DNA from 2 places in the Desulfosporosinus burensis genome. Region 2 is predicted to be linked to the other one. Evidence: riboswitches for the same ligand, from Rfam matches in the RefSeq annotation. Region 2 holds a riboswitch; the other holds the start of a gene.
What was found. A riboswitch is a leader RNA that binds a small molecule or an ion and turns the genes downstream of it on or off. The one in region 2 is predicted to bind S-adenosylmethionine.

Region 1: another riboswitch for S-adenosylmethionine. It lies ahead of ACYQ3Q_RS08180 (homocysteine biosynthesis protein); the one in region 2 lies ahead of ACYQ3Q_RS07500 (homocysteine synthase).

The regions. Positions count from the first base shown of each region.
Region 1 covers NZ_BAAHYN010000004.1:168,506-184,234, reverse strand. The annotation lists gene ACYQ3Q_RS08225 (phosphomannomutase/phosphoglucomutase) at 1-3, shown strand, start outside; gene ACYQ3Q_RS08220 (demethoxyubiquinone hydroxylase family protein) at 566-1,009, opposite strand; gene ACYQ3Q_RS08215 (N-acetylmuramoyl-L-alanine amidase) at 1,240-2,577, shown strand; gene ACYQ3Q_RS08210 (DMT family transporter) at 2,848-3,744, shown strand; gene ACYQ3Q_RS08205 (magnesium transporter CorA family protein) at 3,843-4,658, shown strand; gene ACYQ3Q_RS08200 (ammonium transporter) at 4,905-6,164, shown strand; gene ACYQ3Q_RS08195 (P-II family nitrogen regulator) at 6,161-6,499, opposite strand; gene ACYQ3Q_RS08190 (hypothetical protein) at 6,724-6,852, opposite strand; gene ACYQ3Q_RS08185 (redoxin domain-containing protein) at 6,921-7,235, opposite strand; SAM riboswitch class I at 7,575-7,701, shown strand; gene ACYQ3Q_RS08180 (homocysteine biosynthesis protein) at 7,828-9,024, shown strand; gene ACYQ3Q_RS08175 (NIL domain-containing protein) at 9,030-9,431, shown strand; gene ACYQ3Q_RS08170 (UPF0280 family protein) at 9,432-10,178, shown strand; gene ACYQ3Q_RS08165 (DUF6385 domain-containing protein) at 10,587-11,666, shown strand; gene ACYQ3Q_RS08160 (DUF6385 domain-containing protein) at 11,739-12,755, shown strand; gene ACYQ3Q_RS08155 (hypothetical protein) at 12,892-13,197, shown strand; gene ACYQ3Q_RS08150 (glycosyltransferase) at 13,212-14,885, opposite strand; gene ACYQ3Q_RS08145 (glycosyltransferase) at 14,885-15,729, opposite strand, start outside.
Region 2 covers NZ_BAAHYN010000004.1:20,753-36,481, reverse strand. The annotation lists gene ACYQ3Q_RS07545 (zinc-dependent alcohol dehydrogenase) at 1-848, shown strand, start outside; gene ACYQ3Q_RS07540 (SDR family oxidoreductase) at 963-1,787, shown strand; gene dctP (TRAP transporter substrate-binding protein DctP) at 2,020-3,120, shown strand; gene ACYQ3Q_RS07530 (TRAP transporter small permease subunit) at 3,190-3,699, shown strand; gene ACYQ3Q_RS07525 (TRAP transporter large permease) at 3,689-5,002, shown strand; gene ACYQ3Q_RS07520 (3-hydroxyacyl-CoA dehydrogenase family protein) at 5,058-5,909, shown strand; gene ACYQ3Q_RS07515 (IS1634 family transposase) at 6,439-8,205, shown strand; gene ACYQ3Q_RS07510 (FAS1-like dehydratase domain-containing protein) at 8,241-8,651, shown strand; gene metA (homoserine O-acetyltransferase MetA) at 8,739-9,662, opposite strand; gene ACYQ3Q_RS07500 (homocysteine synthase) at 9,818-11,110, opposite strand; SAM riboswitch class I at 11,248-11,354, opposite strand; gene crcB (fluoride efflux transporter CrcB) at 11,572-11,946, opposite strand; gene ACYQ3Q_RS07490 (LysR family transcriptional regulator) at 12,184-13,110, shown strand; gene ACYQ3Q_RS07485 (glutamate mutase L) at 13,257-13,529, shown strand; partial or broken gene ACYQ3Q_RS07480 (LysR family transcriptional regulator) at 13,738-14,663, shown strand; gene ACYQ3Q_RS07475 (FadR/GntR family transcriptional regulator) at 14,922-15,638, shown strand.

The DNA.
Region 1 (15,729 bases), 150 kb from region 2:
TAGCCTAGTTTAGTCCACTTCTTAAACTCCCATTTCTTGTTGTAAGTGGGAGTTTCCCTATGCTCTGCTTCGGTAACGAAAGCATTTCCTGAGATCCCTAGAAAACCTAGACCCCGCAAGTGATTTGCGGGGTCTAGGTTTTCTAGTATAAGCGGGATGTAATGGACAGGCAACACCTTATTGCACTGCAACTGAAAAAGCTGCCTAAGGAATTTCCCTAGTCTACGCATCAGATTTATCATCAATACTGGTTTCAATAATGTCAGGAGTTACCGGAGCGGTGTTAATTCTTGGTACAATGGGCGTGATATGTGTTATGGGTGCGACAGAGCTAGTTGTAGCGCTTTTAACGTTGCTATAGACTGATTCGACCTTATTTTTAACAGCCGTCACCTTAAAATACCAGATGTTAGTGTCTGTCCCTGTATCCTCCCTGAAGTTCAAATAAGTATTTCTGAAGTAAATTAATACGAGAGAACCTGCATTGTTTTGCGGGTTCCCTCGTATTAAAGAGTTCTATGACGCTATGCTACACGCTTGAGGGACGACTACAAATTATGCATATTTAGGTACGCTTATTCATGTAGTCTCTAAGCCATAGCATATGAAATTCTTCATCAAGAAGATATTCCATAAGAGTATCACGAAGTTCTGAATAATGCTTATCTTTACTCTCAGTGATAAAAGTTCGATACGCTTCCATTGCCTTATTTTCCAGTGCTATGCCAAGCTTGCAAGTGTTATGCTGACCCGTTGAGCCAACCATATCTCCCACTAAACCTCCAGCTAATTCAAATAACGAACCTGCAAACTTAGGGACTTCGACTTGAGCTTTGTCTAACACCTGGGCGAAAAAATCAGCATGGCCACTTTCGATTTGGACCATCTTTTCGAAGGCTTTACAATAGTATTCATCAGTCGATGTCGAAACTTGAGCTTCATAAAAAGCTACCTGAAATGTTTCTAGTGTATAAAACTCCTTTAAGCGAAACATTAACTTGTCATCCATTTTTACACCCTCGTATTGTAATATTTATGGTATAGAATTCATCAAAAATAGTTTTCATATTCATCCGCCATTTTCTGAGTATGAAATAGGATATAGGAAATCCGTCTGACTATATATGAAGACTAAACCCTGCTCTTTGTGGGTTTTTGTTATTAATATCACGAAAGCCTAAGATTTGATAGAACCTTGTCCAACCACCTTGAATAGTATGGGAGAAGGGGGGGGTTGAGATGATACTATGTATTGATCCAGGGCATGGGGGTTATGATTCGGGAGCGGTCGGTAACGGATTGCTTGAGAAAGACCTTGCTTTGGACATTTGCCTTAAACTCAGATCTATACTTGAGTACAATGGAATAAAATGCGTTCTTACTCGCGAGGGAGATTATGCGCCTGGGTATCTAAGCACCCTAAACGGAGATCTATCTACTCGAGTTAAGATAGCGGAGGAAGCCAAAGCAGATCTATTCATTTCAGTGCACATTAACGCAGGAGGTGGTACAGGAGTAGAGGTGCTCATTAGTGGGAGGGGTGGACGTGCGGAAACAGCAGCGAACAAGGTTTTACCTTATCTTGTTCAAGTCGGAGGCTGGGCAAATCGTGGAGTAAAAACACAGAATGTGTTGGTACTGAGGGAAACAAGTATGCCGGCAATTTTAACGGAAAATGGATTTATCGATAATATTAAGGATATTGCAAAGCTAAAGGAACCGAATTTTCGTCAGTCCCTGGCATTTGCCCATGCCAAAGGTATTTGTGATTTTTGGGGGGTTCAATACAAGGAACCAGTTTCAGTTCCAGGCCCACCAACCGCTAATGTCATGTTCCGTGTCATTTTAGATGGCAGACAGACCATGGCGTTAAGCTCCCAAGAAAGGGCGATCACGGCAGTCAAAGAAGCGGTCGATAGTGGCCAATCAACAAAGGGCGTTATACAGCGGACAACGGATGCTGTAAACGTTTTTGAATATGTAGCCCCCCTGGCAGCCCAGAAAACTCCGATTATGGGCATAGAGACCATTACGCTTGAGCAAGGCCGTCAATTTTTGATTAAGCATAATCCCTATGCTCCGGATATTGTTCCTTTTTACCAGAGGCTTGGGGAACTACTAGGTATAAGATGGGGTTATGCAGTGGCCCAAATGATTCAAGAAACTGGTTACCTCAAATTCGGTGGAGATGTGAAGGCCGAGCAAAACAACTTTGCCGGAATTGGAGCCGTCGGAGGAGGGGTTCAAGGAGCGTCCTTTTCTACACCGGAAGAGGGGGTGTTGGCTCATTTAGAGCATCTATTTGCGTACGCTTCAATTGATCCGCTCCCTATAGGAATCCTAAAGGTCGATCCCCGTTTTGATATGGTAAAGAGGGGGAGCTGTCCGAACTGGGAAGATCTGAATGGGAATTGGGCAGTCCCGGGGAAAGCTTACGGCGAGGATGTGGTCAAGATCTATGAGAACATCGCTCGGGAACAAATTAGTTCTGACAGTGGTGAAACGTCTCTATTAAGAAAGATATTTCAAGTTATTGGGGATTACTTTAAAGGGAAAAACAGTGACCCCTTCAGCTAAAGCTGAACAACCGGTCTTTAGATACGAAGTCTGTAGTGGAGATTATACCGCAGAAAACAGAGGGACAGGTTTGTTGTTTCGAAGAAAAATAACAAACCGGTCCCTCTGTTACATCCTTGTTCGTCTCTCCTTGTTTCTCGAATAAGAAACAGCGCACCTGTCCCCTTGTATCCTTTTACTTCTTTGCATATATTTTTAATCTTGATCGATTCTATTATGCTATAATGACTGAGTGAGAAATTTTTAGACATAGAATAGAGGAAGAAGAGCATGGTTCAATCACATATTGGAGAAATAGCTGCCCTAGCTACGGCAGTCTGTTGGACGATCACTGCAGTTGCTTTTGAGTCCGCAGGGAAGAAAGTGGGGTCACTTTCCGTTAATCTCATTAGGCTTGTCATAGCCTTATTCTTGATCTCAGGGTTCAATTTGTTTACTCGGGGGATGATTCTCCCCTTCGATGCTTCAGGTTCTACTTGGATCTGGTTAACTTTTTCTGGACTAATAGGCTTTGTGATCGGAGACTTGTTTTTATTTCAAGCGTTTGTGCAAGTGGGTTCCCGGATATCAATGTTAATTATGGCTTCAGTACCACCAATTACTGCTATTGCCGGCTTCTTGATAATGGGGGAAAGAATCTCCTTATTAGGTCTAACCGGTATGCTGATTACTATTGCAGGGATTTCCCTCGTGATTCTAACCAAAAGTTCAAAGGACAAAAAAGTAAAGTTTTCTCATCCAATCAAGGGATTAGTCTATGCTTTCATTGGTGCACTAGGGCAAGCCTTCGGACTCGTTCTTAGTAAATTTGGTATGGGATCATATAACCCCGTTGCTGCCACTCAAATAAGGATAATTGCGGGGATTATCGGCTTCACTCTCGTTATCACAGTTTCGAAAAACTGGGAAAACGTCTATAATGCATTAAGAGATTCAAAGGCGATGAAAAATATCTCAATAGGATCCCTTTTTGGGCCATTCATAGGAGTTTCGCTTTCATTGGTAGCGGTTCAGTATGCCCCGACGGGGATTGTCTCTACGATCATGTCCATTACTCCGATTCTAATAATTCCAGTATCGATTTTTATTCTTAAAGAAAAGGTATTTCCAAAGGAAATTTTAGGAGCCTTTATAACCCTTATAGGAGTTTCGCTTTTATTCCTCTAAAAACAGCAGTCACGGAACTATTTTAACAAGGCATGCAATTACTTAAAAAGGAAATTTAGGGAATAGGGAAAATCATAAACTATAGGTGGGAAGTTAGAGTGGAATTTATAGTAATTGATTTCGATTCATGGGGCGAGGTAAGTAATTGTAAGGAACTCTCGCAACAAAAGATAGATGAGAACGACTTTAAATTGACTAATAGCCTTGGTAGCAAAAAGAGTATCATCAAGCAATTGGATGACTCTACTTATTTTGTAAGTATTAATGATGACCATTTTCACACAAGAATGTTGTTAACTACTAATTCATTCATTCTCCACAAGCATAGCAAGCCAGAGTTACAGATAGACAGTTGGAACAAAGCTAAGCTTATGCAAACTCCGCACGATGTCTTGAGACGTCTTGGATTTGAGGTAGTAGATAAAATCCAACATCAACTTGAAGCCCTGGAATCATTTATGGATTTGATAGAAGAACAGATCCTAGAAAACCCGCAGAAGTCACAACAGATAAAGATTATTAGATTACACAGAAAAGCTATCCGAATAAAGAAGCAAATTAATAGTCATTTGTCTGTATTTATTCGAGCAAAACAAGACAATCCGATGTGGAACGAACTAGTGCAAAACGTGCAGAGTGAATTGGATAATGCGAGACAACTTGTAGAGCTAATGGAAAATCTCAGGGAAGCCTATCAAGCGTCAGTTGATAATAAAGCAAACGATATAATGAAAATTTTAGCTATTTTAGCCACGATATTATTACCTATTAACCTACTGACGAGCTTTTTTGGAATGAATTTTACCAAGATGCCGTTGATTCATTATCAATATGGAGTGTATGTGCTTTATGGGTTAGTCGTTATCTTGGTAGCATCGATAATTATTGCGTTTAAGAAAAATAATTGGTTATAGTTATTACCCATTGGCTTAGCTAGCTAGTTCTTGCAGGATTACATCTCCTGTATAATGTATTTCGCCAAAAAGTCCTAGACACATTTCGTTAGGGCTACTATAATAAATACATACTTGCAAGTCTGAGAGAGCAAAGAAGCTCTAAGGGGCGTTTTAAAACGCTTTTTAGAGCTTCTTTTTTCATGTGATTTAGTTGGTATATAGTTTAATGTCCCGGCCAAATTTTCTTATTAGGAGATGAGTTTGATGACAATCAATACTGGGGATGTGTCTTTCGTAGTTATTTGTACTATAATAGTGTTTCTGATGACCCCTGGACTGGCATTGTTCTACGGGGGGATGGTCAGAAAACGTAATGTGCTTTCTATCATGATGCAAAGTTACGTCGCCATAGGGTTGGTCACAGTTATTTGGGTCTTATTTGGATACTCTTTAGCCTTCGGACCGGATCAGGGCCATTTAATTGGAAATTTGGATTGGGTCGGTCTAAAAGGGGTTGGGCTTTCACCTAACCCAGATTATGCTCCGACAATCCCCCATTTGTTGTTCTTCTTGTTCCAACTGATGTTTGCAATTATTACACCTGCGATCATCAGCGGAGCAACTGCTGAAAGACTACGATTTAGTGCCTTTTTATTGTTTGTAGTTTTTTGGAGCACCTTTGTCTATATCCCACTAGCCCATTGGGTTTGGGGAGTAGGTGGATGGATGCGGAATCTCGGTGTCTTGGATTTCGCCGGAGGCACTGTCGTAGAAATGGCTTCAGGAGTGTCCGGATTGGTGGCAGCCTTTGTGGTCGGCAAACGAATCACGGTGGGATATGAGTGGAACATTCCTCATCATATGCCCAACGTTCTTTTTGGCGGCGGATTGTTATGGTTTGGTTGGTTTGGATTTAACGCAGGGGGGGCAATGGGGGCAAATGGCGTGGCAGTGCTAGCACTTGCCACAACCCAAATAGCCGGAGCTGCCGGAATGATAGGATGGGCACTACTTGAATGGCTCCATCGTCGCCAGATCACAGCGTTCGGTGCTGTGAGCGGCATCATTTCCGCCCTTGTGGCAATCACACCTGCAGCAGGATATGTCTCAACCGGTAGTTCACTCCTGATTGGGTTTATTGCTGGAGGAGTGTGTTATTTAGGAGTAAGTTTACTTAAGGCCAAACTGGGCTATGATGATGCCTTAGATGTCTTCGGAATACATGGAATCGGTGGAACTTGGGGTACTATTGCTACCGGGATTTTTGCCGATCTAAGTCTTAATCCACAAGGGAAAAATGGGTTAATAAATGGTGGCGGAATGGAACCTGTCTTTATTCAATTAATTGCAGTGGCGGCAACCTACTTATTTACTGGTATCATGACGTTTCTCATCTTAAAGGGAATAGCTATGTTCACTCCGCTTAAAGCTACGGATGACGAACAAGCGAACGGTTTAGATTTGACTCAGCATAGGGAAAAGGCTTATCCTGATTTTGAACTTAGTGAGAATGCATTTATTTAAAGAGCATTTTTACCGTGTTCGCCCGTTCGGATACGGATCGCCTCTAAGACGTCATAGACAAAAATCTTGCCGTCTCCAAATTCTCCAGTTTTTGAAGCCTCAGCGATGGCGGCGATAACTTTCTCTGCTTTTTCGGTGGGAACCACCACCTCAAGTTTTATCTTCGGCAACAGCCTAGTTTCGATTTCTTGACCACGGTAAATTTGAGTGTAACCCTTTTGATTTCCGAAACCCATAACATTAGAGACGGTCATCCCCTGCACATCGATGTTCGATAACGCAATTTTTACGTCGTTTAATTTTTCGGGTCTAATAATCGCTTCGATCTTTTTCATAATGTCACCCTTTAATCTTTAAAATTTAACCTATATTAAGCTTCGATAATCCCATACAGTATATCAGAAGTTTTCTTTGGATAATATGCTTTAATATGAAAAGCCGGGCTTAAGCCCGGCTTTGAGGAGTCTTTTTCTTGAAAGGGGAATTTTTTCCTCGGTCTGGTTTACCTGTCTGCGCTTTGTCGGTCGCTTTATTTGACATCAAGTTGCCTCCCCTGTACTTAGCTTGGATTATAAGTTGTTTGTCCATCCCGGCCATAATCCGTACGTCCGTCCTGATCGGCTTGGTGGCTATAAGGTAGCTGTTCGCGTTTCGGAAAGGGTTTTTTACTTGGTTTGGGCTGATCCATAGTATTCCTCCTTAAAGTTGGAATACATTTAGGATACCCTAGGAATGGATAATTATGTTGAGATTGCATTAGATTTTCCCAACGAATTTAAAGTCCCTTATGATGCCAGTCATTCCAGGTTGCCAGTAAGCGGGCACCCCTAGACCAGTCGCTTCCTCATAGATCAGTCCCTGAATAACGCGAATAATCTCAGCGATGTTACGACCAACCTCGGGTGGATAGAGGCTGACATACTTCACCTTGCGATCTGGAGCAATGATAAAGGTTGCTCGGAAGGCAATTCCCAATTCTGCTCTAAGTACTCCATATTGATGCGTTATGAGATGGGAACGGTCGGATAATAGAACCCATTGATTTTGGAAATCATTAAGACGGATGGTCACTTTGTTGCCACCATCATATGAGGCACCTTTAAGGCGCACAAAAAAGGGATCCCCTTAAAGCTAGGAGATCCATAAAAGAGGACTAACTACATGAAAAAAACGAAAATGAACCTGCTATTATTATATGTTATATTTTGTCGAATGTAAATAAATGTAATTATGCAATATCTGGTATTTAATCAAACTGAGTTATAACCTACAGCAGTTACTTTGGAAAAAAGGTATAGAGATTGGGCCGTTCTTACCCTAAATGTGTAATTTCTGTCTTAATTCATAGACAATCATATTGACATGATTTAAGACAAATGTTAGACTCAGCTAATGAATTGAATAATTATGCTCTTATCCGGAGTGGTGGAGGGACTAGCCCAATGAAACCCGGCAACCAGCTAGTGCGTTATGATGTTCATGGCTTGCACAAAGCATGGTGCTAATTCTTGCAGAAGATTCTTCTGATAGATAAGAGGAGCGTCGATATTTTAAAAATTTGGCCTCTTCTGTTGCAGAAGAGGTCTTTTAGTACTATCAGAGAAAAGCTCTCTGAAGGCATAAGAAGCAACTAAGTGTAACAAATCTGGAGGTGGGGACATTCATGAGTGTAGAAAAGACATATGCAGAGATTAATGCCAAGATTAAAGCTGGCAAAGCAGTCGTGGTAACTGCTGAGGAACTGATAGCCCTGGTAGAGGAAAAAGGTCTCTCTCAAGCAACCCAAGAAGTCGATGTGGTAACAACAGGTACCTTTGCGCCCATGTGTTCTTCAGGTGCCTTTTTGAGTTTCGGACATACAAAACCCCGCATGAAAATGCAGAAAGTATGGCTGAACGGTGTATCTGCGTATACTGGCATAGCGGCTGTTGACGCCTATATCGGCGCCACGGAGATGCCGGATAATGACCCGCTGAACAGCAACTATCCGGGTGAATTTAAGTACGGCGGAGGTCATGTCATTCATGATCTAGTGGCCCGCAAATCTGTCAAATTGAAAGCATTAGCCTATGGCACAGACTGTTATCCACGCCAAAATCTTGAAACCACTATTACGCTAGATGAGATAAATGAGGCGATCCTTTTTAATCCCCGTAATGCCTATCAGAATTACAACTGTGCGGTAAACCTGACCGATCGGACGATTTATACCTATATGGGCATGATTAAACCTCATTTGGGGAACGCCAATTATTCAACTTCAGGACAACTGAGCCCGCTCTTGAAGGACCCTCATTTTAAGACGATCGGGGTAGGTACAAAAATTTTTCTTGGCGGCGGAGTTGGATATGTGGCTTGGAACGGTACACAACATTTCCCGTCCATGATTAATGTAGAAGGCCAGGAACTAGGTAGTGCAGGGGGAACACTGGCTGTCACCGGGGATCTAAAACAAATGAGCCCTAGATGGCTTGTCGGTACCAGTTACCTCGGGTATGGAGCAACCCTCAGTGTTGGAATAGGGGTTCCAATTCCGATTCTTAATGAAGATATCGCTCGGTATGCTGCAAAGAAAGATGAAGAACTGTTTGCCCCAATTGTGGACTATGGGGAAGCTTATCCTTCATTTACACCGGGTAATCTGGGGTATGTTAGTTATGCAGACCTAAAGAGTGGAAAGATCCAGGTGAATGGCAAGGAGATCGCTACTGCTCCATTGTCAAGTATGCCGCGGGCCCGTGAAATCGCCTCAACTTTAAAAGGGTGGATTCAAAAAGGCGAATTTCTCCTGACAGAACCGGTTAAAGCGCTTCCCTCACCCGCTGACGGCTTTATCGCTCACAGTATTAAGGAGGATTGATGAAAGTGTCGCCAAAGAGAATAGTTTTACGTTTTGGAACAGACATTTCGGTAAAGCCCATAGTCTATCGTTTGGTTAAAGATTATGACTTAGTGGTCAATATAGTTAAAGCGGACGTAAACCCGCAAAAAGAAGGAACCATGATCTTAGAGGTTACCGGGGACCAAAGTGAAGAAGGACTAAGCTATTTGCGTGATCTGGGAGTTTCAGTTCAGAACCTTAACCAAGAAATTGTACGAAATGAAGAAAAGTGTGTGATGTGCGGGGTGTGCACTGGCATTTGCCCGACCGGTGCCTTATATATGGAGCGTCCCTCTATGGAAGTCTTCTTTGATGGGGACCAATGTGTTTTCTGTCAACTATGTACAAAAGTCTGCCCTATGAAGGCAATGGAGGTCCGTCTATAATTGGATTTCGTAGAACGCAGTTATCGGCAACGTCATCGCCAGGAGGATCTGGTCCATTTTCAAGTGACTGTGGGGGAAACAGATTTAGATATTGGGGTGCGGAAAGAACGGCTTACAAAAGACTTGCTGAAATGGGTAGAGGAGACGATTCGGGCCTGTCGTAGACCGCTTGAGGATTATATCCAGAGAGACCCCGGCTTTGTGAAGGCTTTAACACCTTATACACTATTGCCAAATGCCCCCTTAATTGTCCAGACTATGGCGGAAGCCGGTCGTCTTGCAGGTGTGGGTCCAATGGCGGCGGTCGCCGGGGCCGTGGCCGAGTTAGTGGGGAAATCGATTGCCAAGCGCTCCCGGGACGTGATTGTGGAAAATGGCGGCGATATCTTCTTGCGTACGAGTCGCATTCGCAAGGTTGGGATATTTGCAGGGGATTCGCCGTTGTCAAATCGAGTGGCGCTTGAGATTCGACCGGAACAAACCCCCCTAGGGATTTGTACGTCATCAGGTAAAGTGGGGCATTCTTTGAGCTTCGGCAAAGCGGATGCCGTAGTCGTGATCTCTTCCTCAGTCCCCTTGGCAGATGCGGTAGCAACAGCTACTGGGAATCTTGTTAAAACGTTAGACGATTTAGAAAGTGCCCTAGAATTTGCCGCAGAGATCAAAGGAGTTATGGGTGTATTAATTATTAAAGACGATCGTTTGGCGGTATGGGGAAGTGTAAAGTTAATCCCTATGAAGGCTTAAGGTGAGTAGCATGTCATAAATTGAAGGTATTGGTTCTAACAGGAAGTGATTGGCCAAGTAGGGCTAATCACTTCCTGTTATATTTATGTAAACTATTTAACCAAATACAAAGAAAGAAACCTCCCCGTCGGGAGGTTTAAAGTTTTTGCGCTAATGTCTTTAGGTTCTTATTTAGATAACTTGTACAACCTAAATTTAGCATGAATTAGGAGAGGAATCAATGCCCACTTTTTGGGAGGACAGTTCGATGAAAGGCCAGCTCCCCTTTTTCGCGCGAGGGCAATTGCATTGAATAGGACCATGAGTTGTTTTTGGCACTTTTAAAGTAGATTAAGTGCTATTTCTATGGGTTAATCGATAGGATATGTTGAAAGTGCTTTGTAAATCGCCCGGCAGTGGAGGGTTAAAATGAAAAGGAATTTGAAAGGGATGTTTAATGCAGTTTATAATGGTGATTTTCAGAAACTTAGTAAAGGGCGACTTCAGTTTCCTGAGTCGTGGCTTCAAATTGGAGGAAATCATGAAACGAGATGGAGTTTTAGCCCCGAATCCACGGAGACCTTTTTAGAAATCAGCAATACGACTGCCATCAGAGCAGGAGTCGTTCAAACACAGGAGGCTTCTCTTAACGTAGAAAAAGAGAAGGAGTGGCTTGTGACAATTGTTTTTAAACGTAGTATACCTGAAGCTCAGGCCTATTTGCGCCTATACCCCGTTTTGTCGAATGGAGATGTATCTAAGCCATGGGAATACTCCTTTAGAGTAGGATTGGAGCATGAACAACAGGAACTACATGTGCAGCAAGAGCAGTTCAAACAAGTCATTAGTGTTGGTTCTAATATCCATTCTTTGCGCTTAGAAACGGGTATTTTAGGTCAAGGGACTTTCTATTTATTTAAACTAATCGCTTATTCCCTCTCTCCCAACCGTATGAAAAGACGAGTTATTAGATTAAGACCAGAGATTCGCCAGATTAGTTCTATCCAGACGATCGGAGAAATAATTAAGCCGATTCAACTTGCTATGCCTATTCCCTTAAAAATCCCAGTCACCGTCCAAGCGAATGTTAATGCGGATACTCGAAATCTGACACCTATCCGTGACAGGGTGCAAATTTACGGAAGCAGTCAAGTTCCTTTAGCTACTTCAATTTCCGGTCGAGCGCAAGTTGAAATTAGCGGACATGGGTTTCATGAAAGCCTAGAGGACGTAACTGCCGATCAGACCAGATTATTTACGACAATACGTGATGTCTCGGCGTTACCGCGCTTTTCGTTTGCGGTTTATAATTTTGGAACTCACCACGCTGATGTACAGGCTCAGCTAAGCCCAGATGGAATCCATTGGGCGTTAGAGGGGGATCAACAAAAGGTGGAACCTAAAACGTTAATCATTGTCACCCCTAAAAATTTCTTGAGGTATATAAGGTTAGCCTATGAGGCAGAGGGTTTAACCACATTAAGAATTTGGGTTCAGGCTCAAAATTAGGTACGTATACATAAAATATTGAATAATTTAAATTCATTTGATTTTAAAGCGGTTAAAGGTGGGGGCGCGGAAATGACTGAAACAAATCAAGTCTATAATAGTCATTTCTTGTTATGGCAAGAAAGTCATCCGGATTTTCCGGACGGATGGGTTCAAACGGGCGGAGATTCGGCAACAAAGTGGAAGTGGACTGGCTTACCTGATGGCCCAAGGGCTATTAAGATTGTTCATCCGTCAGGGCCAAGAGCGGGCATTATTCTTGAGAATAATGTCGCGATACCTGCTGGTGAAGGACAGCGATGGGAAATACAAGTCATTCTAGAGACGGAGCCAGCCGGGGTTCCTTGCTATATACGAGTAAATCTCGGTGCTGTGAGCCAATTATTATTTTCCGTGCGACCTAGCTCAGAGCCGGAAGAATATTCCCGAGTTTTTTCCACACCAACAGGAGTGACCGGATTACGAGTTGAGGTTGGAATTCTCGGTGAGGGAACGGTTACAGTTCACGAGATTCAAGGATGGAGGCTCTACCCTAAGCGAGAATTACGGCTTGATGAGAAGGGGCAACTATATGTCCGTCACATCGATTCCATCGGGGTCATTCAAACACCTGTCCCGGTAAGACTAGTTAGCCCGATTCCCATACCTGTCGATGTGAGAACACCTATTATAGCAGACTTACGGGATTTGACACCGTCTCGTGACGGCATCAAAATTTTCGCAAGTGATGGAAATTCCATTGCCTCAACCTTGGAGGGTTTAGTTCAAATTAAGATGTCTGGAAGAAGGTATGTTCAAAGTGTAGAAACGGTTACTAGCTCTATAATTTTTGTTCCTACCTTGCCAAAGGATGTATCTGAGGTAAGCGTTTATTCTTATGCAGTCCATAATCCTGGAACAGAAGGAGCAATTGTGCAGTTACAAATCAGCCCAGATGGAGTTATCTGGACTGCGGATGATTTGGAATGCGAGATATTGTCGGGGGCACTTGCCGTTTTTACCCCGAATCGTTTTCTGCGTTATGTACGTTTAATTCACCGTTCTGAATTCCCTAATCCGCTCAGGATTTGGTTCCAGGCTCAAGTATAGAAAAAATTATTTAGTAAACCCCCTTCCCCTTGTGGAACAACAAATATGGAGTCAATTATGAACGAACGTTATAAGTTACACTGGAATATAATGGAGTACATCAAAAGAAAACCTAGATTCAGAGGAGAAGATGGCTATGGACGGAATCACGTTGGTCGTTTTCTTAGCGATTGTGGTAGAAAAAGTCGTTGAAATTTTTAAAGGAATTGTATGTACTATTCCGATTTTTCCAGATAAATTTAAGCCCCTTACTTTAGAATTATTGAGTTTAGCATGTGGTGTACTCCTTGCTTTCCAGAGTGGAATTAATGCCTTGGATCTATTAGATGTTAAGATTGCAAATCCTCTAATCGGGATTGGGATCACAGGGCTTGTGATCGGTAAAGGGTCGAACTTTGCTCATGACTTTTTCCATAGCTTTAGTAAGAATAAGAGGAGTTAAGCGGGTAAGGATATTTAATCATTTTCCCATGCAACAAGATTGGGGCTGGGGTCTAAGATTGAGCGGTATTGTTCTAAATTACCATAAGTGCCGTTGGGATCGAGTTTTTGATAACGGTAATATTTCGCTAAGCGGTCTTGGGGTCTGACCCAGCCCAGGTGTTTGATTCGAAGATAGCTAGTGCCTCCGCGCAAGTCTATGATATTTTTGGGAAACCTCCCGCAATGTTGGGGGGTTTCTTGCCATTGGGCTTGGAAGTTGGGAATATTGCGCACGATAAAGGGACGATACCATTTGTGTGCTTGCCAAAGTGAATCGTCCCGATATTGGGTTTCCGTCCACAGATCAAACAGACGGAAGCTCAGGTAATCGACCTGGGAAGAGTAGGATAATAACTCTCGTAGTTGTTTTGGAGCATTCTCTTCGAATAGTTCGTCCGCGTCCAAGATGACAATCCATTCCGGATTGGTCCTTACGGCCATTTGCCAGAGTTGTCGCCGAAGGAGTATTTCGTTATGGAACAGGGGTTCCTTGTTTGAATGGAGGGTCAAGGGAATTCCCTGCAAGATCCCTTGGCATAGCTCGACTGTATTGTCCTCACTGGCATCGTCTAAGATAACAGCGTGGTCAATGTACGCCGTGGTCTGTTTTAAGACCCTTTCTAGGTGGCGACCCGCTTCATTGCGAACTAACATCGCTAGAGTTATTTTACCGGGACTTACAGTGTGAAGAGTGGGTAACTTGGTTTGATCGTTCAGGGGGAGGTCTAATTGCAAGTGTAAGTTTTGGTTGGGTACCTTCTCGCCATCCATGGCTGCAGGGACACTTGGCCCTCCATGACCGGCGCATGAGTTATCTTGAACTTGGCTTTTGCCGGCGACTGGAGGCTTGGCGCAAGCCAGGTTTTCTTTGTATTCAGTCAGGCTATCCAGTTCGGATTCTCGATAGATGTGAAACGGTGGGTAATGCGTATCAGCATATAGTTCAAGTCCTAAGGCTGCAGCTCGAATACAGAAGTGGCGATCTTCGCCGGTGAGCCCTAAGTTGTAGATTTCTTGGAAAGAGACTCCTCGTTCAAGGGCGTGACGACGAATGAGGGTACAAGCTCCTAAACCTCCGACTTTATAGGTGCCTGGTCGGGTGAGCATCTGAAGAAATTCCTGAGTTTTTTGGGTGATTTCCTCGTCACTAAGCGGTTCCCCTCTTCTCGATTCATACAGAGTATATTGATCTTCCAACCATACTTGGGGGAGGGGAATGAGCTCAGGTTTCCACCGTGTCCAAAAGACTTCTGAGACAATATCCTTTTCCAGAGAAAGCAGATGAGTTAAGGTCTTAGGATTTAGGTAGAGATCGGAGTCGACGAGAAAAAGGTAATCGTATCCTTCCTCAAGGGCGATTTTAATAAAATGGTCCTTATAGCGAGCCACTTTCCAGATTAAATCCTCCCGCCAATAGTGGGTTGACTCATCACGAAGATAATCTTCCTCGGTATCACCAGGGAAAATCCGGACATTCGGTCGTTCGAGGGCAAAGTGGCTAAGAAGAGTATGATCATTATGGTCATTAATCAAAATGAAATCAAGCTTCACTTGGCTTGTCTCTAAATGCAGGAGTGAATCCAAAAATTCAGAGAGGATGCGTTCATATTGTTTAACGGGGCTGGCTAGGAGAACACGATCGTTCATTATATATGCTCCCTTCCTTGGAACCCATTAGTCTCCCTAGAATCAATTAAAATGTGACAGAGGATGAGGAGGGCATCTTGCAAAGCACTCTCAACTCGATTTTTTAGGTTGAAATAAGTGGACTCCATGTCGTTTCCTTCGATGATCACACTACACAAATGGATTTCTTTAAGGGCGAGCGTCAAGAGCTTATGGGCGTATTCATAAAGCAGAGCTTGACTGGATTCAATGTTTGGCCAGACCGCTGCCTGCATAGAGTGTTTCAATAGATAATCGATCGGGTAGCCTTTCTGAATCAGGCGGATGAGTTGTTGCCAAGGATAAGAGGATGTAGGGGAAGCTTCGAGGGCACGAATATAAGCCTCGTACGCTTGTTGTAAATTCCCGGAAGAGTGATGGACATCCCCTAGGAGACAACTCACTTGGTAAAAGGTTGCTAGCTTAATTGTTCCGATACTCAGAGATCGTTCTAAATCCTCCGCTGCTTGGGGGTAGTTCCCTTGCTGGAAGTAAACGGTACCACGGAGAAAAAGGAAATCCGCGTGATCGGGGTACATTCTTAAGGCTTTACTTAGAAAGTCAATTAATGGAGTGATTTCTTCAAGACGGAGATAGCCAAGTGCCATATTGAGGAGAACATCTTCAAAATACCCCTCGTGACCCGACATGCGCAGTAGGGCCTTTGAAAGCTGATTTAGTCCCTCAGAGATAGAATCTTGTTGATAATACTCCAGCCCAAGGCAGTAGAGGAGGAAGGGATTGTCCGGATTCCGCTTGAGTTCCTTCTTGATGATCTCGCTATTTCGAGTAAATTTCTCTTTAGAGTGTAGGCGATCTTTTAGGT
Region 2 (15,729 bases):
CAGCTGTAACCAAGTTTAAGCCTGGGGATAGAGTATTAAGCATGGCGGCGGTTAATTGTGGGCGGTGTCGTGCCTGCCGTAATAGACTTCTATTCGCCTGCGAAAACGGGGGCGCATATGGATGTGGTCCAAAGATGGGTAACCTCCAGGGGGTTCAGGCGGAGTATGCCCGTGTATTGTATGCAGATGAAACCTTGGAAAAGATACCAGAAGGTCTGACTGATGAACAGGTGCTCTTTGTCGGGGATATCCTTGCCACCGCGTACACGGGTGTGGTGGGAGTAAACCCGGATGGAAGGGGAATTCAGCCTGGGAGTGTAGTTGCTATTTTTGGCTCTGGACCTGTGGGACTGTGCGCAGTAGCGGTAGCGCGACTTTTTGGTGCATCTCAAGTTATTGCCTTGGATAGAGAGGACTATCGATTGGCAATGGCAACTCGTTTGGGAGCAGATAAGGTGTTTAATGTTTCGCAGGTGGACACGAAAGCGGCCATTATGGACCTCACTGATGGATGGGGTGCAGACTTGGTTGTTGAAGCTGTCGGTAGTCCGGAATCCTTAGTGAACTGCTTAGCTACAGTAGCTATCGGTGGGACAGTGTCCGTCATAGGAGTTATTTCACGACCGGTGGAAGTGCCGTTTCATAAGCTTTTGTTAAAGAATATCACGATGCAGACTGGACTTGGCAATTTCATTCATACCAAACGATTGATCAGCCTTATTCAGGCTGGCAAACTTGATCTGACTCCTTTAATTACTCACTGTTTTCCCCTGAAGGAGGCCGCGAAAGGGTATGAACTCTTTGAAAAGAGGCTGGACGGAGCCATAAAGGTGGTACTTAAACCTTAATCATATTCTGTAGGACCGCCTCTAAATTACTAACATTCGACTAGAAGGATATGGCCTGGTACAGAAAAGCTATGGGAAACATGTGAAATATTTTGACTGAGGGGGATCGTGAAAGTGGCTAAATCAATCCATTCTATGTTTTCTTTAGATGGAAAGGTTGCTCTGATTACTGGCGCAAGCAGGGGGATTGGGGAGGAGATTGCCAGTGTTTACTCAATGGCGGGGGCTAAGGTGGTTATATGTAGCCGTAAGCCTGAAGGGGTAAAAGAGGCTGCGGAAAGGATCAGATTATTCGGGACACTCTCCGAAAAGGGTGCGTCCCCATGCCTTAATAATGAGCAGAATGTTTTAGGGATAGTGGCTAATGTTTTAGTACCGGAAGATAGAAAAAAATTAGTTGAGGCGACCATGGACTGGGCTGGTCGGATAGATATACTAGTTAACAACGCTGGTGCAAATCCCAGTCAAGGACCTTTAACTGATTTAACTGAACTGGCGTGGGATAAAGTTTTCGAGGTCAATTTAAAGGCGTCACTTTTTCTTTCGCAATTGGTTTACCATGCCTGGATGAAGACCCATGGGGGCGTGATTATTAACGTCGCTTCCGTTGGAGGATTTCTAACCACCCCGGGTATAAATGCTTATAACGTTTCTAAGGCAGGGCTGATACATCTTACCCGTAGTTTGGCAAGAGAATGGGGACAAGATGGTATCAGGGTTAATGCCCTCGCTCCCGGTCTCATCAAGACAAAGTTCAGCCAAGTTATTTGGGACAGTCCGAAGGGGCCGCAGATGTTTGAAAGACACCCTATACCCCGTGTCGGTGAGGTGGAGGATATCGATGGCGCTGCTCTGTTGTTGGCATCGTCTGCATCATCTTTTATGACAGGGCACACTTTGGTTGTTGATGGGGGACAGTTACTATGTATCTCAGGTTGAAATGCTGTTTTTAGACATTCCTTATAATCAGAGGCGGCGGAGCGTCTGTCATAAATATTGAAAGGGGTATAAAAAGAATAACTAAGGAGGTGATTGCTAAGGATGGAGAATACCTGAATTTGCAGGAAAGGTTATTTTTTGGATTTAATAGTCCAAACAAATTTAGGGGTAACAGGTTTAGAGATTCTGTAATGGAAACATTAAAATTCTATTAAAAAAGGAGAATTTTAAAATGAAAAAAAATATATTTTCAATTTCTTTAGTATTATTGTTAGTTATGAGCATGGTTGGCTGCATGGCACAAAAACCAACAGTATCCCAAAACTCTAATCCGACGTCAACAATTGAAGCTTCTGCTCCGGTATTTAACCTGAAATTACAAGCTCACCTCTCTGGGGCACAGTTAGAGCGTTTGATAGGGCCTACTCTTAAACTAATTGAGAAAGAGACTAATGGGACAGTCAAGATCACGCCGTACGGTGGAGGGGTACTGATGCCGGTGCCGGAAATGCTTAGAGCCTTAACAACGGGATCTCTTGATATGGCAATGTTTGCTGAAGGATATTTTTCTGGTGTAATACCTGTAAGCGAAATTGGCCAAGGTTTACCGTACGGCTACAGAAATTTACATGAAGCCTGGATTTTCATGTGGCAAAGAGGATATTTGGATATACTGCGGCAAGAATATGCTAAGCAAAATGTGCACGTAATTCCCTTTGAAGCATTTAACGTTGGCTTGATGACTAAAAAGCCGATTGAACGGTTTGGTGATCTAAAAGGGTTGAAGTTAAGGTCTGGTGGCGGAATGAGTATGTGGGAGTCGGAGGCTGGAAGCTCAGTTGTTATGATACCAGGGGCTGAGCTATACACCGCCTTGGCTACTGGTGTTATTGATGGAGCTAGTTGGGGTGACGCAGGGCCAATGTATGAGATGAAGTTTCAGGAGGTCTTAAAAAATTACATGCTACCTGATCCAGTACAGGGAGCATGGAACAATTTGTATTTTAACATGGATGTGTGGAATAAGTTCACTCCTGGACAAAGAAAGGCCATTGAAGCAGCTGTTTTAAATGGTAGTAGGGCAGGTTCAGAGCAAACTCGGACTATGTACAATAGAGCTCTTGATAGTATGGTTGAGGACTTTGGTGTTAAAGTGAACACATTATCAGAAGAAGAGCAAGCAAAAGGGAAGGAAGCTGCGATTAAGGTCTGGGATAAAATAGCAGCAAAAGACCCAATTAACGCAAAGGTAATATCTATGCTTAAGGAATTTCACAAGGAAAGATTGGATGCGAAAAACGTCTCGCCTAAATTTGGCGATTTGTCATGGTAAGAAGTTGATTAGTCGGGGGGAGTATCCACTGCTCCCCTCGAAATATTAGTCAATAACGGGAGGTGCACTGTGAGAATAATTTTGCATTACCTTGACTTTGTTAGTGAGTGGACAGGAAAACTCATTTCTTTTCTGATAATTGTGCTGAGCCTAGTGATTGGTTATGAAGTAATAGCAAGGTATTTATTGAATGCCCCTACTATTTGGGTCCATGAGGCTTCAGGAATGTTGTTTGGAACTTACATTGTACTTGGTGGGGCTTACGTTTTATCTATCGGAGGACATGTTAATATGGACTTAGTTTACAATCGGCTCTCCATAAGGCAACAAGCCTTGTTAGACATTATTACGTTTTGGGTTTTCGCTGCCTTTTGCGTAACGCTAATCTGGACAGGATGGGAAAGGGCTTGGTACTCTATAAAAGTTATGGAAAAATCTGCAAGTATATGGGGTCCGCCTCTCTATCCGATAAAACTGGTGCTGCCCATAGGGGCTTTTCTCCTACTGCTTCAAGGGATTGCTAAATTCGCCCGGGACGTCATCACTTTAGTTAAGGGGGAGCGAGCTAATGAGCGTTAGTGCGGTTTCACTTCTTTTGTTTGCTTTGCTTATTGTACTTCTGATTTCAGGATTGCCTCTAGCTTTCGTCATGGGAGGGCTTGCTACTATATTTTCGTATTTACTGTTGGGACCCAAAGCCTTAGCTACTATTTCAAGTACCGCCTATGGCGTAATGGATAATTTTGTTATTATTGCTATCCCTTTGTTCATCTTTATGGGAGTAATTCTCCAGCGCTCAGGCATAGCCGAAGATGCCTATGATTTGATGTATAAATGGTTGGGTGGCATTAGAGGAGGCTTAGCCATTGGGACTGTAGGAGTCTGCACCATATTTGCAGCTCTGACTGGAACAAGTGCTGCTGCTACCGTATCAATGGGGATTATTGCCCTTCCAGCTATGCTTAAACGCGGTTACGACAAGCATTTGGCTATTGGTTGTATTTGTGCAGGGGGAACTTTGGGAGTACTTATCCCACCTAGTGTATTAATGATTATTTACGGGGTTTTTGGGTCGGAGTCAATAGGAAGGCTGTTCGCCGGAGGTATCTTTTCTGGTTTCTTGATGGCCTTTCTATTCATAGTCTATATAGCTGTAAGAGCCTACTTGCAACCTCAACTAGCCCCAGCTATCCCACCTGATGAGAAAGTTACTTGGAGGGAAAAGTTCTTAGCCTTACGAGGATTGATTCTCCCCTTGCTCCTTATTTTTGGGGTTTTAGGTTCAATTTTTTTGGGTGTTGCTACTCCTACGGAAGCTGCCGCCATTGGTGGTTTAGGCAGTCTCCTATGCGCTGCGATTCGTTATAGACTCACTTGGTCAGTTCTCAAAGATAGTTGCTACCAAACGTTACAACTCTCTGGAATGGTCGTATGGATTATCATTGGGAGTGCAGCCTTTACGTCCCTTTATGCTGCTGTAGGAGCAGTACAGTTCGCACAAGAGGCGTTAGCAGTACTGCCACTATCACCGTATATTATTTTGGCAGGAATAATGTTTCTCTTATTTATCTTGGGTATGTTTCTGGATCCTGGTGCTATCATAATGCTTACTGTTCCGATTTTTGTCCCTATTATAAAAACGTTAGGGTTTGACCCGGTTTGGTTCGGTGTTCTTTTCATCGTCAATATGCAGATTGGTTACTTGACCCCTCCTTTTGGTTTCAGTCTATTCTATATGAAACGAATTGTCCCAGAAGGTGTAACGATGGGAGATATATACCGGTCGGTCTTTCCCTTCGTCCTAATTATGATAGCTAGCTTAATACTATTTGTGATATTTCCTGAGATAATTTTGTGGCTTCCAAATCGGATCTTAAACTGAGAAATTGAGGTTTATTGTGTGATGGAGAAAAGAAGCATTTTTAGGAGGATTTACGATGAAAATCCGCACAATTGGAATTGTTGGCACTGGAACTATGGGAACAGGTATTGCTCATATAGCCGCTATGGCAGGATATGATGTAATCATGCGGGATATTGACATGACGTTTATTGATCGTGCCGTAGCTAATATGGATAAGTTTATGGCGCGTACCGTAGAAAAAGGGAAGATGACCGAGGAGGTACGACAGGCAACTTTAGGTAGGCTTAAAAAGACTACTGCGCTGGAGGATATGTCTGCTGCTGATTTCATAATCGAGGTTGTTTTAGAGAAGATGGATCTGAAGAAAGAGGTGTTTCAGACCCTTAATAAGGTGTGCAGACCTGAGGTTATCCTTGCAACTAATACTTCTTCCATGTCGATCACGGAAATTGCAACTGCTTCCGGTCGCCCAGACAAAGTCTGCGGCATGCACTTCTTTAATCCAGCTCAGATTATGCGCTTAGTGGAAATTATCCGTGGTGCGCAAAGTTCAGACGAAACGATAGCTGATGCAACTGATTTAGCTCGCGCTTTCGGCAAGACAACGGTTGAGGTTAAAAAGGATTCTCCAGGATTCATAGTCAACCGGATTTTGATGCCCCAGATGGTAGAAGCAGCTCGGCTCCTGCAGGAAGGGGTTGCTTCTGTCGAAGACATCGATACGGCTGTAAAGCTTGGACTCAACTATCCTATGGGAATGATGGAACTGTTTGATTTTGGCGGAATTGATCTTGCCTATTTTGTTATGGAATATTTTGCGGATGAATTCAGCGATAACCAGTACGCTGCACCGCAGATAATCAAACAAATGTGCAGAGCAGGTAAGCATGGTCGGAAGAGCGGAGAAGGTTTCTATAAGTATTAGGAGAGATACTGTATGGACAGTATCTCTTCGGGAAAAGCCTAAATTGTCTATGTAATGCTATAATCCCCCAGGGCTTCCGGTTGCACGTCAGGCCAGGGATAGTAAGGTTTACTCTATTTGGGAAGGTACTAATTTCATTCAGGCTTTGGATTTAGTGAGCCGCAAATGGAAACTAGATAATGGCAGTATTTTCAACGAGTGGCTCGTTGAGCTTGAACAATTCATTAACTTAAATAGGGGAGGGGGAGGTGATAAACCCACATTCCGCGGGTGTGACCTGTTGATGAATAGTTTTTTATTGTCATAGATGTAATAATGAGGAATGTGCAATAGAATATCTTTCGCTTGAATTATGCTCATTGAGCGTTATCACTTGATTATTCGATTGTACGTTATCCTCTTTTGCAAGTGAATTAATGGTTCATTTATTAGGTTTGTAGGTTTTTATGGGGTTTTTAATAATAGCTGGACAAACTGAGCCCTGTAATTTATGATGTTATCAAAAGTCTGTAAAAAGAGGGATGGCATCATGAAAATAAATGAATCAAAGAAGAGTACACCGACCCTGAAGATTAGTTTTTTAATGGCCATGGCGAACAAATTTCTTGAGAATATCGGCTTTACTGGGATTATCAACAATCAAACCGACGAGGGGACGAAGAGTCGTTCTAATATGGACACCGGAAACTTAGCCAAAGCCATCATTTTATCGACATTCTATAGCATGAGAGCCCCTCTTTACAAAATTGAACGTCGATTTAATCACAATGAGGTGGATGTCGAGTACTTCTTTGGTAAAAATGCCAAAGTCGGATCCCTCAATGATGACGCGTTGGGGGATTGCCTTGATAAAATTGCAGCTGCCGGAGATGAAACGCTCTTTAAATCCGTTGTGTTAAGTGCCCATACCACGTATGATATTGCCTTTAAGAGGCTACATGCCGATACCACCACCGTCTCCTTTTATGGGGAATACGCTGACGAAGAACCCCAAGTTTTTGATAACGCATTAGACATTGAGTCAGGACAAGAGCCTCGTGAAGAAAGCCAGATGGCAGAGAACACCACTCTAAACATTACACAGGGATATAACAAGGACCATCGGCATGAATGCCCCCAAGTGGTCGTGGGCAAGATCGTTAACGAACATGGCATACCGCTCGCTGCAAAAGTTATGGATGGGAACACTTCGGATATTGAATGGAACAAAATGGCGATTGATCTTGTCCATGATTTACAGGAAAACGGCTTGAACCAAGGGATTTATATAGCGGATTCAAAGCTGATGACAACGGATCTGGTCAGAAAAATGCTCCAAAAGCCCAAGGGAATCCAATTTATTTCAAGGTGTCCGGCGAACTTCTATCATAAATTGGAAAGCAGAATGGTAGAACGAGCCTATACAGAGAACCAGTGGCAGGATATTGGAGTCCTGGGCAAAAGCAAAAAGGCTTGCAACTATTGCGTGCAAGGGTTTAGCGAGCGATTTGAGGAAACCGATTTGCGTGTCATCGTGGTCCAGACTTCCGCAGGGGAATCCCGATATAACAATAAATTGGAGAGACAGCGCAACATCCTGGAGACGGCCATTGAAGATAGTTCGAAAAAGAGCTTTGCCTGTGAAGCAGATGCCGTAGCGGAATGGGATCGGTTTAGCAAAAAGCACAGTAAGCTTGCCTATGTGTGTCAGGTCGTATTTGAAGAGACAAAGACCCTGAAACGCAGACCGGGTAGACCTTCGTTGAAAGTGGAGGTTCCAAATGAATACAAATCGACTTGGAAAATCCATATCACTCTGGCAGGACTTGACGAAGAAAAGGCTAAAACACTGAAAGAATCTGAACAATCTTTCGTGCTGGTTTCCAATGTACCCGTTGAAGAAGCTTCAGATAAGGATATTGTTGCCTATTACAAAGATCAGATGGTGGTTGAGATAGATTTCAGATACTACAAAGAACCCTGCCTCGCATCGGTTATTTTCTTAAAGCATCCTCATCGAGTGAGGGCTCTGATGATGCTATTAAACGTATCCTTGCTGATACGAGCTTTAATTCAATATAAACTGAGAAAAGGACGCAAAGAATGGACAGGTGAACTCCCCAAAATTGGCTATAACGGGGCAAAGCTTCAGGATGCCCCGACCTTTGCTTTCTTACAGTATGCTTTAGAGGAGATGCATTTTATAAAGATTGGACATGAAGAATACACTTTTTATCTTGATGATAGCTTAAATACACTAAGGGGCATGACGCTATTAAAGATAATGGGTATGGAACCCAAGGACTTAATGGAATAAATTAACTATTTATTTTCTCAGAATGAGCGCGGAATGTGGGGATAAAGATAATTGGCAAAGATTTAATTGGTCGGGAAAGCGAACCAGTTAGAGTAAGGATCGAGGCAGATGCAGTCCGCAGGTTCGCCGAAACGGTAGGTATTCCCTTTGGAAATCGGGTGCCTCCAACTTTCTTTGCAACCTTTATGAAAGGTAGTATAGAAGGGGTTGATCTATTTCAACCTGGAACAATTCACGGTGAACAAAAATTCACTTATTTTCAACCGGTTTCAATCGGTGACAATATAGTCTATACTCGTCGGATCAAAGATGTTTTTGAACGGTCCGGCAAGGTTGGTAAAATGACTTATGTTATATTTGAGACAACAGCGTTCAATCATGTGGGGGAACAGGTTTTTTCAATGAGTTCAACAGTGAGTTTCTCGGATCATGGGGATGAAATTTGAATTGAAATAAGCTGATAGAAAATTAGAAGGCTACCGATATTATGCTGTATCGGTAGCCTCCTTTAGGGCTTACTTGAATCAATTAAGTTAGCGGGCGCCTAAATCATAGGGAGTCTGCTGATAGACAAAGTAATTTAACCAGTTTTGAAATAGCAAGCTTGTATGTGAGCGCCAATTATGGATTGGCGTTTTAGTAGGGTCATCATTAGGAAAATATCCAATCGGAAGAGCAATGGAAAGCCCTTTAGCGATGTCCCGGTCGTATTCCTCTTTTAGCGTTAACGTATCATACTCCGAGTGCCCTGTTACAAACACTTGGCGCCCGTCTTTAGAAACCACAATGTAAAGCCCCGCTTCATCTGACTCCGATAAAATCTCTAATTCGGAGTGTGTTTCAAGGTCGCTGCGCTTGACTTCCGTATGGCGAGAGTGGGGGACGAAGAACTCATCGTCAAAACCGCGCAGCAGTTGCATGCCGTTTAAGCTACGCTTGTTCACATTGTGCTTAAAGATTCCAAACATCTTTTCAGTGAGTGGGTATTTTGGAATACCATAATGGTGATACAGCCCTGCCTGAGCCCCCCAGCAGATGTGGAAGGTGGAGGTTACATGAGTTTTCGTCCACTCCATAATGGTTTTGAATTCTTCCCAGTAGGAGACTTCCTCAAATTCCAGATGCTCTACTGGTGCCCCAGTGATGATCATACCATCGAATTTTTGCCCTTTGATTTCACTAAAGCTTTTGTAAAAGGAATCTAAATGTTCTTGCGCGGTATTCTTAGAAACGTGAGAATCAATATGCAAAAGCACAATTTCGACTTGCAAAGGGGAATTTCCAAGTAATCTCAAGAGTTGTATTTCGGTTGTTTCCTTGCGAGGCATAAGGTTGAGTATTACAATTTTTAAGGGACGGATATCTTGGTGAAAGGCGCGTTCTTCTCCCATCACAAAGATGTTTTCCTGATTTAAAATCTCTAAAGCAGGTAAGTTTTCAGGTATTTTGATAGGCATGTATCTAAACTCCCCTTTTCGAGGTTGAGGTTCGATGCACGAAGTCCGATATTCGAGATCCAACTAGCGCACATCGATTCGCCCATTTTTTTAGTTGTGAAGACTGTATGAACTGATATCGCGCAAGGTTACTTAAGTTTAAGTTTCTTAGCTTCTTAAGCTCCTTGACTTGCCTGAAGAGCTTGATCCAGATCATATAGGAGATCATCAATGGTTTCTATACCAATGGAAAGACGAATCATATCAGGGGATACCCCTGCAAGACGTTGTGAAGCCTCATCGAGTTGTTGATGGGTGGTACTTGCCGGATGAATGACTAAGGATTTGGCATCCCCCACGTTTGCCAAATGAGAAAACAGTTTGAGACTGTTAATGAATTTTTTGCCTTCGTTCAGGCCACCTTTAAGACCAAAGGTGAAGATTGCTCCAGATCCCAGGGGTAAATATTTTTTAGCGAGGGTGTGATAAGGACTCTTGGCAAGCCCTGGATAGTTAACCCAAGTCACTAAGTCGTGCTGGTCAAGGAATTCTGCAATTTTTTGAGCATTGGCAACATGCCGTTCCATGCGTAAGGGAAGTGTTTCTAGTCCTTGTAAGAACAAAAAGGAGTTAAAAGGGGAAAGGGCTGCACCGGTGTCGCGTAAGAGGGATACTCTCGCTTTGATGATATAAGCAGCATTACCACAGGCTTCTGTAAAAATTATGCCGTGGTAGCTCGGATCTGGTTGACTGAGACCTAGGAACTTACCGTTGTTCCAGTCGAATTTTCCAGAGTCGACAATGACTCCTCCTATCGAAGTACCATGGCCACCAATGAATTTGGTGGCAGAATGCACCACAATGTCCGCTCCGTGCTCGATTGGACGGCACAAGTAGGGTGAGGCAAAGGTATTGTCAACGATCAGGGGAAGGCCGTTTTCATGAGCAATTTGAGCAATCGTTTCTAGATCGGCAACATTGATGAGCGGATTTCCGATAGTTTCAGTATACAAGGCTTTTGTTTTATCCGTGATTTTTGCGCGGAACTCTTCTGGTTTGTCGACGTCTACGAAGTGAACTTTGATGCCAAGTTTAGCAAACGTGTAGGCGAATAAAGTGTAAGTGCCTCCGTAAAGGGAACTGGAAGCGACAATTTCATCCCCTGCTTGTACGATGTTTAAAAGTGCGTAGGTAATAGCTGCTTGGCCGGACGCAGTCGCAAGCGCTCCAACTCCCCCTTCAAGAAGGGCGATGCGTTGTTCAAAGACGTCTTGAGTAGGATTCATAATTCGAGTGTAAATATTGCCAGGTTCTTTTAAGGCAAATAAATTAGCAGCATGGTCACTGTCATTGAAGACGAAAGAGGATGTCTGGTAGATAGGAACGGCACGCGAATTGGTTGCCGAATCTGGGCTTTGCCCTCCGTGTAAGGAAATTGTTTCAATACCTAGTTGTCGATTTTCAGTCATGATAATTCCTCCCGTTATTTTTTGGTTTGTGGCAGCATATAGGGATCGTTTGAATTGAGAGAGGGCTGTTGAGGTGTTTGATAAATAAAAAACGACCCACTTCAAGAGAAGCGGCCGTTATGATATTTAACACGCTACTCTCATCTCTCAGAACCTATGGTTCTGTTGGAATTAGCACCTCATAGCTTGCACTATCGGTTGCCGGGCATCATTGGGCCAGTCCCTCCGCCACTCTTGATAAGAGAAATTCAATATTTAGTTGTTGAGGATAATGATACTATAAATCAAATCAGCGCCTGTGTCAACAGATAGCGATTGCCAATTTGTGTTATACAATTTAAGGGGTTGAAAAGCTACTTAGGATTAAAAAATCACTTAGAATTATGGTTTTGATAAAGAGTACACAGGGGCGGATTTTTGCTTTAATGATGCGGGGAAGGCTATGAACGTGATTTCGGAGCTTAGATTAAGCGCGCCAAACCTACCCCTAAAGCCACGCCTGTAAACCCTACGACAATGCTTAGTAAGGTATATAATCCTGCCGTCATGAAGCTCCCGCCTTCAAGCAAAGCAATAACCTCATAACCAAAGGTGGAGAAGGTTGTAAAAGCACCTAAGAAACCGACACCGATTCCTAGTCGCCAAAGAGGATTAACGTTTAAGCGCTCAATAAATAAAATATGCAAGAAGCCCAAGAGAAAGGCGCCGGTAATATTAATAAGAAAGGTGTGCAGCGGGAATCCCTGATCCCATTTATTCGAAATCCATATCCCAAGGGCATAGCGGGACAATGCTCCGAGAGCGCCCCCTACGGCAATGACTAAAATGTTAGGCATTAGTCTACCTCATTTCTGAAAATCTCAATGATTTAGTGCACTTCTATCATATTACATGAGCTAAGTGGTAACAAGCATCATGTTCTAATGGTTACTTATTTAATCCCCTGACCTGAACGGATATTTATCAACAGAAAAGGGAAAATTGTAAGGAGTAGGATGTTGTAAAATTGTGTGAAAAGAAGTATCATTATACAAATATATCACTCAGAGATCTAGAAACTAGAGGTGTAAGTTTTGAAAAACGATCCCTTAAAAACCTTCGTAACCGTAGTCGAGCACAAGAACTTCTCTCGTGCAGCTGAGGAACTCTATCTATCCCATCCCGATGTCAGTATGCAAATCCAGAGTTTAGAAGAAGAACTTGATACAAAGCTGGTTATTAGTTCGTCAAACCATTTGGAACTTACTCAATCGGGCGAGATATACTATGGTTATGCTAAACAAATTTTGCATTTACAGGATAAGGCTAAACAGGAAATCAAGCAGATATCAAATGTAGTTACAGGGACTTTGAAGGTGGGAGCAAGCTATACAATCGGAGAATATCTTTTGCCCTTTGCAGTGGCTGAATTTGCGGCTCAATATCCGAGAGTAGAGATTGAAACGTCAATCGCCAACACGAGAGAGATAATTCAAGCGGTTCAAGCTAAGTACTTAGACATTGCTCTTGTAGAAGGAGAAGTCGATCATCCAAACATTTTTGTCCGCCCATTTTTGGATGATGAAATTATTTTATTAGTACCAAACCAACATCCCTTAGCAACGCTCCCCATTGTTACGACAGAGCTTCTCCAAGACCAAGTCTGGATTCTCAGAGAAAGCGGTTCCGGAACTCGTGCGTTCAGTGATAAGCTTTTCCATGAATGGGGAATCAATGTCCGAAAATCTTATATCTTTGGTAGTGGTCAAGCCATCAAGCAGGCTGTTACAGCAGGTTTAGGAATTGCTCTCGTCTCACGTTGGATCGTGAGAAAAGAGTTAAATGCCAAGGAATTAAAGACGATCAGAATTAAAGGTAAGCGTCTTAGTCGTTCATTTTACGTAATAGTGTCGAAAAGTCACGAAACCTCCGAGGCTTTGGAAGTTTTCACGGAGCAACTATTTACCCATGAATCAATTTCTTCGTTTAAAAAAATAGGCAAAAGAGGAATTGACGCCTAATTTGAGTCAAGAGAGTCAAGCTGATTACCTTTCGATGGTAGTCGGCTTTTTTGTACTATCAGAAAGTGAGGATTAAAAATGTTACTTTCAAAAATGCTTAAATGCAAGAGTAACGTTTAATGAAGGATTAAGGATGATGAAGTGAAGTGAGTAACATTAGGATTTTCATCGATTTTGGCAGCACGTTCACTAAAGTGGTAGCCTTCGACCTGGACGGGGAGGAACTAGTCTCGCGGGTACAAATCCCTTCAACTGTGGACAGCGATATCACGATCGGGCTTGAGGAAGCTATTGTGAAGGGACTGGTGCCGAGCGTCCCTTATTCAGGCACAGGATTTAAACGTTGCGGAATTGTAGGAAAAGAAGTATTATCTTTGGTAGTGGTCAAGCCTTTAAACAGGCTGTTATCGCGGGTTTAGGAATTGTCCTTGTCTCACGTTAGATCGTGCAAAAAGAGTTAAATGCCAATACATAATCAATCGCGAAGTAGTCAGATCATAACGTAACAATTATTTGTACGGTATTTGTTGAATGTAATAATTGTTAATGAAATAACAAATTATAATATTAAGCATGAAATAACTACATGTTAAAGGCTCCCTTATTATGGTGATGCAGGAGGATAGTATGATGTCCGATCCCTTAAAAATCTTTATTACCGTAGTCGAGCAAAAGAATTTCTCCCGTGCTGCTGAAGAACTTTATTTATCCCAACCCAGTGTCAGTTTGCAAATTCGGAATTTAGAAAATGAACTTGGCACAAAACTCATAAATCGTTCGCCAAAACATTTGGAACTTACTCAATCAGGCGAGATTTTCTATGGATATGCTAAGAACATCTTGCTTTTATATGATAAGGCCAAAGAGGAAATTGACCAGTTATCGAATGTGGTCACAGGGGGATTGAAAGTTGGGGCAAGCAATACGATTGGAGAGTATATTTTACCCATTGTATTGACTGAATTTGCGGCTCAGTTTCCGAAGGTAGGCATTGAAACCTCAATCTCTAATACGGAGGAGATTAGTCAAGCAGTTCGAGCTAACCATTTGGACCTTGCCCTTGTGGAAGGAGAAGTCAGTCATTCAGATTTTGTTATCCGTCCTTTGATGGAGGATGAGATTATTTTAGTGGTACCTAATCAACATGCCTTGGCTAGATTGCCAATCGTTACCGCAGATCATCTGCAGGATCAAGTGTGGATCTTGAGAGAAAGCGGCTCTGGAACCCGAGCCTTCAGCGACAAGCTGATCAAAGATCGAGGAATTCAGGTCAAAAAATCCTATATAATTGGAAGTGGTCAAGCCGTCAAGCAGGCTGTCATAGCTGGGCTAGGGATTGCCCTTGTCTCTAGTTGGATCGTCCGCAAAGAATTGAAGACTGGAGAACTGACGGCGATCCGGATAAAGGGAAGCGGTTAACTCGTTTTTTTTCGTTAATAAAATCAAAGAACCACGAACAGTCTAAGGCAATGGAAGTTTTTACGGAACAACTTTTCACTCATGAGCTACTAACTTACCCGAATAAATTAGGCCACAAGGGAATTGAAGCCTAATGTAAGACAAGAGAGTCTAGCTGATTACCTTTCAAGGTAGTCGGCTTTTTTGCCATCCATGGCAGTTACCTAAGTTTTCAGAACTTGGCGCCAACGGAGTTCTTTGCCTGATGTCTGACAGTACAAATGTAGTAGAAAAAAGATACTGAAATGTATTATGTATAAGGTTTTAACGGATAGCATTGAAGTGAGGGTGGCATGCGTCTTGACTCGGTATGATATAATACCATTGTAAAAAAAGTAAGGTCGGTGGACGTTATGTTTGAACCCGTTAAATTTTATGGTAACCTATCCGAAGGCATTGTACATCAGATTATGCATGGAATTAACAACGGCGAACTAAAGCCAGGTGATAAGTTGCCTCCTGAACGTGAAATGTGCACCATGTTTGCTGTGAGTAGGACAGTGATTCGGGACGCTCTAAAAATGTTGGTTGGGTTAGGTGTAGTTACGATCCGGCATGGTATGGGGGCTTATATTAACGAAGTGGATGGAGCGGAAGATGTTTCTCGATTAGCTTCTCTTCTTCATATTTCCCAGGGGACCATTGAAGAGCTATTTCAGGTCCGGGAGGTTTTAGAAAGCCAAGCCGTGATTTGGTGTACTCAGAACGCGAACGAGCAGGATCTTCGGGAACTCGAGCATATTGTTCGTAAAGGAAAAGAATTAGGGGATGCGGGTGAGTCAAAACTCGCATTACTTGATGCTGAATTTCACCTGAAGATTGCGGAGGCTGCAGGTAATCGGGTCCAGATGAGACTGATGATTAACCTGTTAGATCTACTCGGAGAAATTAGATCCAGAACGCTAAAGGTTCCAGGGCGGCAACGTTTATCCGTTCTGGATCATGAAACAATTGTTGAAGCGATTAATCAAAGAAATCCGGAATTAGCGCGTCAAAGAATGCTGAGTCACTTAGCGAATGTTAGAGAAGCCATTCAATCTGTGGCTCACGCTCATGAGGACTGGGATTAGGTTTAGAAAATACTCAAGAAAAAGATTTACTTATTTCTATTGGATGGATTGGAAATAGTAAATCTTTTTCTTTATTATCTGTTGACAAAAG